Regions from separate parts of the Pelotomaculum sp. FP genome, predicted to be linked through region 2. Evidence: riboswitches for the same ligand, from Rfam matches in the RefSeq annotation. Region 2 holds a riboswitch; the other holds the start of a gene.
What was found. Region 2 has a riboswitch for cobalamin ahead of Psfp_RS03080 (iron ABC transporter permease). Riboswitches for the same ligand answer to the same signal wherever they lie in the genome.

Region 1 (3,125 bases), on a different contig from region 2:
GCAAGTTTATCTGGGAGGCCAGACTGGGGGAGCAGATGCACCTGGCCGTAGCCAACCAGTGGGGGGATTTCGGCAAGTTTTATGCCATTGGCGGCAGTCTCATTTACAGTTATTCCCGGTATCCGGAAAAAAGGATCAAGTCGGAGTCTCCTGCAGGAGGTGACAAGATCAACATCATGCGGCTGTGCGCTAAAGAAACCAGGGAAAAGAGGTTCCTGGAAAATATAGATTACGAAGTCCTGCTGTATATGGAAGGCGCTACCTGATCGATACATTTTTGCAGCGTCATTCCTTATTATTGAAAAACATTGTCGATCCGTATATGACGGCGGCAGCTTGATGCCGCATTCCTGTAATGGAAACTATAGACAGAATAATGAAAATAAAGTATAATGCAAATATTGAGAGCAATTCCATTGCCTTACATGGAATGAGTTGATTGTCAAACAAAATATTGGCAGGGAACCAGGTGAGAATCCTGGACGGTCCGGCCACTGTATGTCGGGTAGTAACTTCCAAAAAGCCACTGGAGTTGGTCCGGGAAGGCGGAAGCGGCGATGACCCGCGAGTCAGGAAACCTGTTCATTTAACATAGCGCTTTCCAGGGAAAGGCGCGTGATTTGACTGTCATATTTTTGACATCAAACTCCCGGTTTTTCTTTTGAAAGAGCCGGGATTTTTATTTACTGCGATTTAATTTGCGAGGAGGTATTTATGGTGGGTACATCGGATTTGCAAAAAGGATATGTGCAGGTGTACACCGGCAACGGCAAGGGCAAGACGACGGCTGCCTTAGGGTTGGCTTTTCGCGCCATGGGCCGCGGGCTAAAAACCTATATCGGCCAGTTTATGAAAGGACAAAAGTATTCCGAATTACAATCGGCGCAGATGTGCAAGCCTTATATCACAATAGAACAGTACGGCAAGGACACCCTTATCCATGTGCAGAATCCGCCTCTGGAAGAGGACGTCAAAATGGCCCGGGAAGGGCTTGAAAAAGCGAAAAAAGCCATGAATTCAGGTGAATACGATCTAATCGTTTTTGATGAAATAAATACCGCCCATTTCTTTCATCTCATTACCATTGAAGAAATGCTCGAAATCATTAACTCCAAGCCTGAGCGCGTTGAAGTAATATTTACCGGCCGATATGCTCCGCAAGAGATTGTTGACGCGGCGGACCTGGTAACGGAAATGCTGGAAATAAAGCATTATTACACCAAGGATGTCCCTGCCCGTGCCGGTATTGAACGGTAACAACTTTGCCCATAGATCTTTAGAATGGTATTGAAACAGGCCAGAATTTTACAGGCGCATGAAAGCGCCTGCGTTTGCGCGAGGGGAGGGGGGAAATTTTTAACGACAATTGAAAAGTGCGGAACAGGTTGCTTGTTGTAATCAAAGGGAAGACCGGTGCAAAGCCGGCGCGGTCACGCCACTGTATGGGTGATTGCCTCGAAATATGTCACTGGCAGGCATTGCCGGGAAGACTTCGAGGTGCAGATGACCCCGAGCCAGGAGACCTGCCTGTTCCAGATCACCAGATGTACCTACGTTTGATAGGGAGGTGATGGTTAAACTGCGGGTTGTAGTTTTTTTGCTGCGACCTGTACTATGTTTGGCATAATATCCCTATCCCGGACAGGATGGGGTTTTATATTTTTCAGCAATAGCCGGTTTAAGGAGGTGAAGATTGGCTTTATGAAGCGAAGTTTATTGATATCCAGTCTTGAGCCCGAGTTCGATGAGTTTCTCCTGGATTGTAATGATCACCTGGAAAAGATTGCGTTTACACCTCTGGAGGAACGCATCAGAGCTGAAGACCCCGCATTAATCAACGGCATTTCTAACCTAAAAGCTTTGATGGGGGAATTTGACTTTGATAAATATATTAATTCCTTGATCGGTATGAGCAGGCATGAGGATATAATGTTTTTAATTACAAAAAATGCCATGTACAAATCGGTGATTGAATTAAGGTTCGTCAAGTCAATCATTGAGAGTTTTGGAGCAAGCGGATGCAGGATTATGGTCATGCCCTTTTGATTCATCCAGAAAGACAGCGGATATTCAGTATAGAGTTTCATAAATAAATTGATTAGTTCTTGCAGCAGAAAGGAGTGAAGACAGCGGCTCAAAACCTGTCTTGATCAGACAGACATTCTTGCCGCTGAAGCAGCGCCGGCAAAAGGATGCGGGCAAATTTGCACCGCGTTGGCTAGGCCGGGGCTGCCGGGATTCATTTTCAGGACAGAGATGGTCCGCGAATATTATGCCAGGAGAGGATAAAGGCATAGAACAGAAAGAGACATGCGGGTCAAGCCGGTTGTTTGGCGAATTTCCTTACGCCCGCTATGAAGAATGGCGTAAAGCTGCCGAAAAGTCGCTCAAAGGAGCTTCTTTTGAGAAAAAGTTAATCAGCAAGACTTATGACGGCTTCGAAGTCCAGCCGATTTATTGGCAAAGCGATGTTGAAGATCTGCCGCATATGGGTTCATTACCCGGATTTCCGCCTTTCGTGCGAGGCAGCGCAGCTCTGGGCTATTTTTTGAAGCCGTGGGAGGTAAGCCAGGAGTTCTCTTATGGCGATCCGGTGATGTTGAACCAGGCGATCCGGCACGACCTGCAGCGCGGCCAGACAGAGTTTAATTTTTGGCTCGACTATGCCGGGCTGGCGGGCCTGGACGCTGACGAGGCCGTAAGCGAAGATGTCGGCCGTGCCGGCGTTTCCATTTCCAGCCTGGCTGACCTGGCCAGGGTGCTGGAAGGCATAGACCTGGAAAAAACACCTGTCTATATGCAGGTCGGCACGATGGGTTTGCCTGTTCTCGCGCTGTTAAGCGCTTATATGCGGCATCAAGGGAAATCTACAGAAAAGCTGCGCGGCTGTATCGGTATGGACCCGCTGGGCCTGCTTGTCCGTACGGGCGTCCTGCCTTATTCGCTGCAGGACGCTTATGACGCGATGGCCTGGACCACCGCCTGGGCCAGGGAACATGCTCCGCTATTGCAAACGGTTTTAGTTCAGGGGCATCCTTATCACGACGCCGGCGGCAGTGCAGTACAGGAACTGGCCTTCGCCGCGGCGACAGCGGTCGAATACCTGGGAGAGATGCAGGCCAGGG
Region 2 (3,125 bases):
TCGACCATAGCGGGCATGGCTTTTACCAACGCCTTTTTGGGTATAAACCACAGCCTGGCCCACAAGGTGGGGGGAGAATTTGATATCCCGCACGGCCGGGCGAATGCTATTTTGCTCCCGTATGTAATTGAGTACAATGCCGCGCTGCCCACTAAATTTGTTTCCTTTCCGAAATACGGACACTTTATTGCCGCTGAAAAATACCGGCAGATAGCCGCCTACCTCGGCCTTCCCGCGGCAACACCCGAGGAGGGTGTGCGCAGCCTGGTCGATGCGGTGCGGAAATTGAACAAAAGCCTGGGTGTTCCGGCTACATTTAACGAACTGGGTGTTGCCCGGCAGCAATTTATGGCCAAGCTTCCACATGTGGCCGAAAAAGCTTTCGAAGACCAGTGTACAACAACCAATCCCCGCCTGCCTCTGATTGCCGAGCTTGAAGAAATTCTGCGTCAGTCCTATGACTCTGCGGTTTATCAGGAAAATGACGCCGTTTATGAAACCAGGCCGCAGTCGCCGGGCTTATTATACGACCCGCCGGAGCGCGAAAATAACCTGCTGCAGTAAGGCGCGTTGACTTTGCGCAGACCTATTGCATCCAAACATTCTAATTCTGCAGCCAGGAAGAAAATATCAAGGCAGGTTGCATCAGCCAGAATAAATAATATATGGACAAATGTAGAAAACAGTGTTAGTATGATTTAAAGTAATAACTTGTTGCAGGTGTCCCCATTTTTAACAGGGATGAAAAGGGAACCGGGTGCAAATCCCGGACGGTCCGGCCACTGTAAGTGTGGAGCCGCTCCAATTTACCACTGGGTCACAGGATCTGGGAAGGTGGAGCCGGCAGCGAAACACGAGTCAGTAGACCTGCCTGAGCAAAAGTCACGTGCCTCCTGCCTCGGAAAGGAAGGCGCCACAGGGAGCTAGGAGAAGGTTTTACCGCCTTTTTTGGACAGCCCGGCTTTTGCTATAAGCCGGGCTTTTCCATGTTATATCTCCTCCTTTTCGTATGGTTTCCCCGCGCAAGGGGCCGGCAGGCGCAGCCTGCCGGGATCACTTTTCAAACAATAGTCAATTTTTTAATAGATCATGATTCCTCGAGCTTTCTTAAATGAAACCTTGACTGCTCAATTAACCGGGATATGTCATTATCAATATATCAATTCGACGGGCAGGTCTCAATGCAGCAGGAGTTCGTACTGAAATTCAAAAAAAAAGAGCGCCAAAGGCTTTGGGTGATAGTTTTACTGGCCGTCCTGCTGGTGGCCGCCTGCCTTTATTTTACCGGTCTGGGCGTGGTCAAGATTCCGCCTGCGGAGATAGCGCGGATTATATTCACATCATTTAGCGCCGGCAGCGCCACATCCGGAGCGCTGGATGACGTACACCAGGTAGTACTCATGGATATCAGGCTGCCGCGGATCATTGTAGCCGTTCTGGTAGGGGCCGGCCTGGGCGCCGCCGGCGCCGTTTTTCAGGGGCTTCTGATGAACCCGCTGGCCGATCCTTATACCCTTGGTGTTTCTACCGGAGCTGCTTTTGGGGCCACGCTGGCCATCTTCTTCGGGATCTATCTGCCTGGTGACCTGGCAAGCCTTTCCATATCATTATTGGCTTTGGCCGGCGCACTGCTTGCTTTGGCTGTAGTGTACGGTCTGGCTTTGGCTGACGGAGTTTTAGCTGTGACCAACCTGATTCTCTCCGGTGTTATCGTCAGCGCCATTCTTTCTGCGGCCATCAGCTTTGTCAAGAGCCTAGCCGGGGAAGGAGTGGGCTCAATCGTTTTCTGGCTGATGGGAAGCTTTGCCTCGCGGAGCTGGCATCATGTTTACCTGTGCCTGCCCGCGGTCCTGGTTGGCATTGCTGTTTGCTGCTATTTTGCTGACGACCTCAACGTACTCAGCCTGGGCACAAAACAGGCCAGGCAGTTGGGCGTCAATGACGGCCAGGTGACCACGATCCTGCTTGTGGCCTCGTCAATGATGACGGCGGTCTGTGTTTCTGTCTCCGGAGTCATCGGCTTTGTGGGTCTGATTGTGCCCCACCTGATGCGCATGCTGGTGGGTTCCGACCACCGCATCCTGCTCCCGGCTTCGGCCCTGGGCGGAGCCCTGCTGCTTTGTGGCGCCGATACCATTGCCAGAAGCCTTCTGGCCACGGAGATCCCGGTAGGTGTCCTTACAGCCCTGCTGGGCGGACCTTTTTTCTGTTATATTTTCAAGCTTAAAGCCAAAAAGCAGATTTACTAGGAGGCAGCCATGAAAGCAACTGCCCTGCTCTACACCGACGGGGTAACAATGGATTACGGAATTCAAGCGGCACTGCAGGAAGTCAGTATGGAAATCAGGCATGGTGGTTTTTACGGGCTCCTCGGGCCCAACGGCAGCGGCAAAACGACTTTAATCAGTGTGCTCAGCGGCGCCATGAAACCTACCTCCGGGCGCGTTCTCTGGCAGGACCGGGACCTGAGCGGCTATAGCCGCAGGGAAATTGCCCGGAGTTTTGCGGTAGTGCCACAGGATTATTATATAAATTTCCCCTTTTCCGTAACGGAAATCGTCATGATGGGACGCAAGCCGCACCTGAACCGCTTTGCCAGGTCTACCGGCGCCGACCTGGAGGTAGTGTACCGGTGTATGGAGGTATGCGGGATTATGGAACATGCTGAAAAGCCCATCACCAACTTGAGCGGCGGTGAACGACAGCGGGTGATTCTGGCGCGGGCGCTGGCCCAGACGCCGGAAGTGCTTTTTCTCGACGAAGCCACTTCCAATTTGGATATTTGCCACAAGATCGAGTTGATGAGCCTGGTGAAAAGAATGAATGTAGAGCAAGGCTTGACGGTAATTGCCGCGATGCACGACCTGAGCCTTGCCGGTATATTTTGTGATGAACTGGTCTACCTGGAAAGGGGCAAGGTGGTCTGCAGCGGTCCGGCAGAGCAGGTTTTTAACGAAGAAGTTATAAGCAAGGTTTTCAAAATCAAGGTGCAAATACAGAAAAACACCTGCAATGGTGTATATAACCTGTCGCTTTTGCCGGAACTGGCCTAAAAGGAGGAAAAGCAAATGTTTTTGCATCGTAGAAAGCTTATAATTTTGTTTATCTTCTTGCTGCTTTTTGGC

Region 1: it holds a riboswitch for cobalamin, as region 2 does, so the genes downstream of both, Psfp_RS05595 (hypothetical protein) here and Psfp_RS03080 (iron ABC transporter permease) in region 2, are expected to answer to the same signal.

Annotation. Positions count from the first base shown of each region.
Region 1 is NZ_QFGB01000009.1:70,078-73,202, forward strand. It holds gene Psfp_RS05585 (carbon-nitrogen hydrolase family protein) at 1-266, shown strand, start outside; cobalamin riboswitch at 416-601, shown strand; gene Psfp_RS05590 (cob(I)yrinic acid a,c-diamide adenosyltransferase) at 715-1,257, shown strand; cobalamin riboswitch at 1,366-1,546, shown strand; gene Psfp_RS05595 (hypothetical protein) at 1,702-2,046, shown strand; gene Psfp_RS05600 (methylmalonyl-CoA mutase family protein) at 2,147-3,125, shown strand, end outside.
Region 2 is NZ_QFGB01000004.1:121,154-124,278, forward strand. It holds gene adhE (bifunctional acetaldehyde-CoA/alcohol dehydrogenase) at 1-564, shown strand, start outside; cobalamin riboswitch at 702-890, shown strand; gene Psfp_RS03080 (iron ABC transporter permease) at 1,182-2,249, shown strand; gene Psfp_RS03085 (ABC transporter ATP-binding protein) at 2,259-3,053, shown strand; gene Psfp_RS03090 (ABC transporter substrate-binding protein) at 3,069-3,125, shown strand, end outside.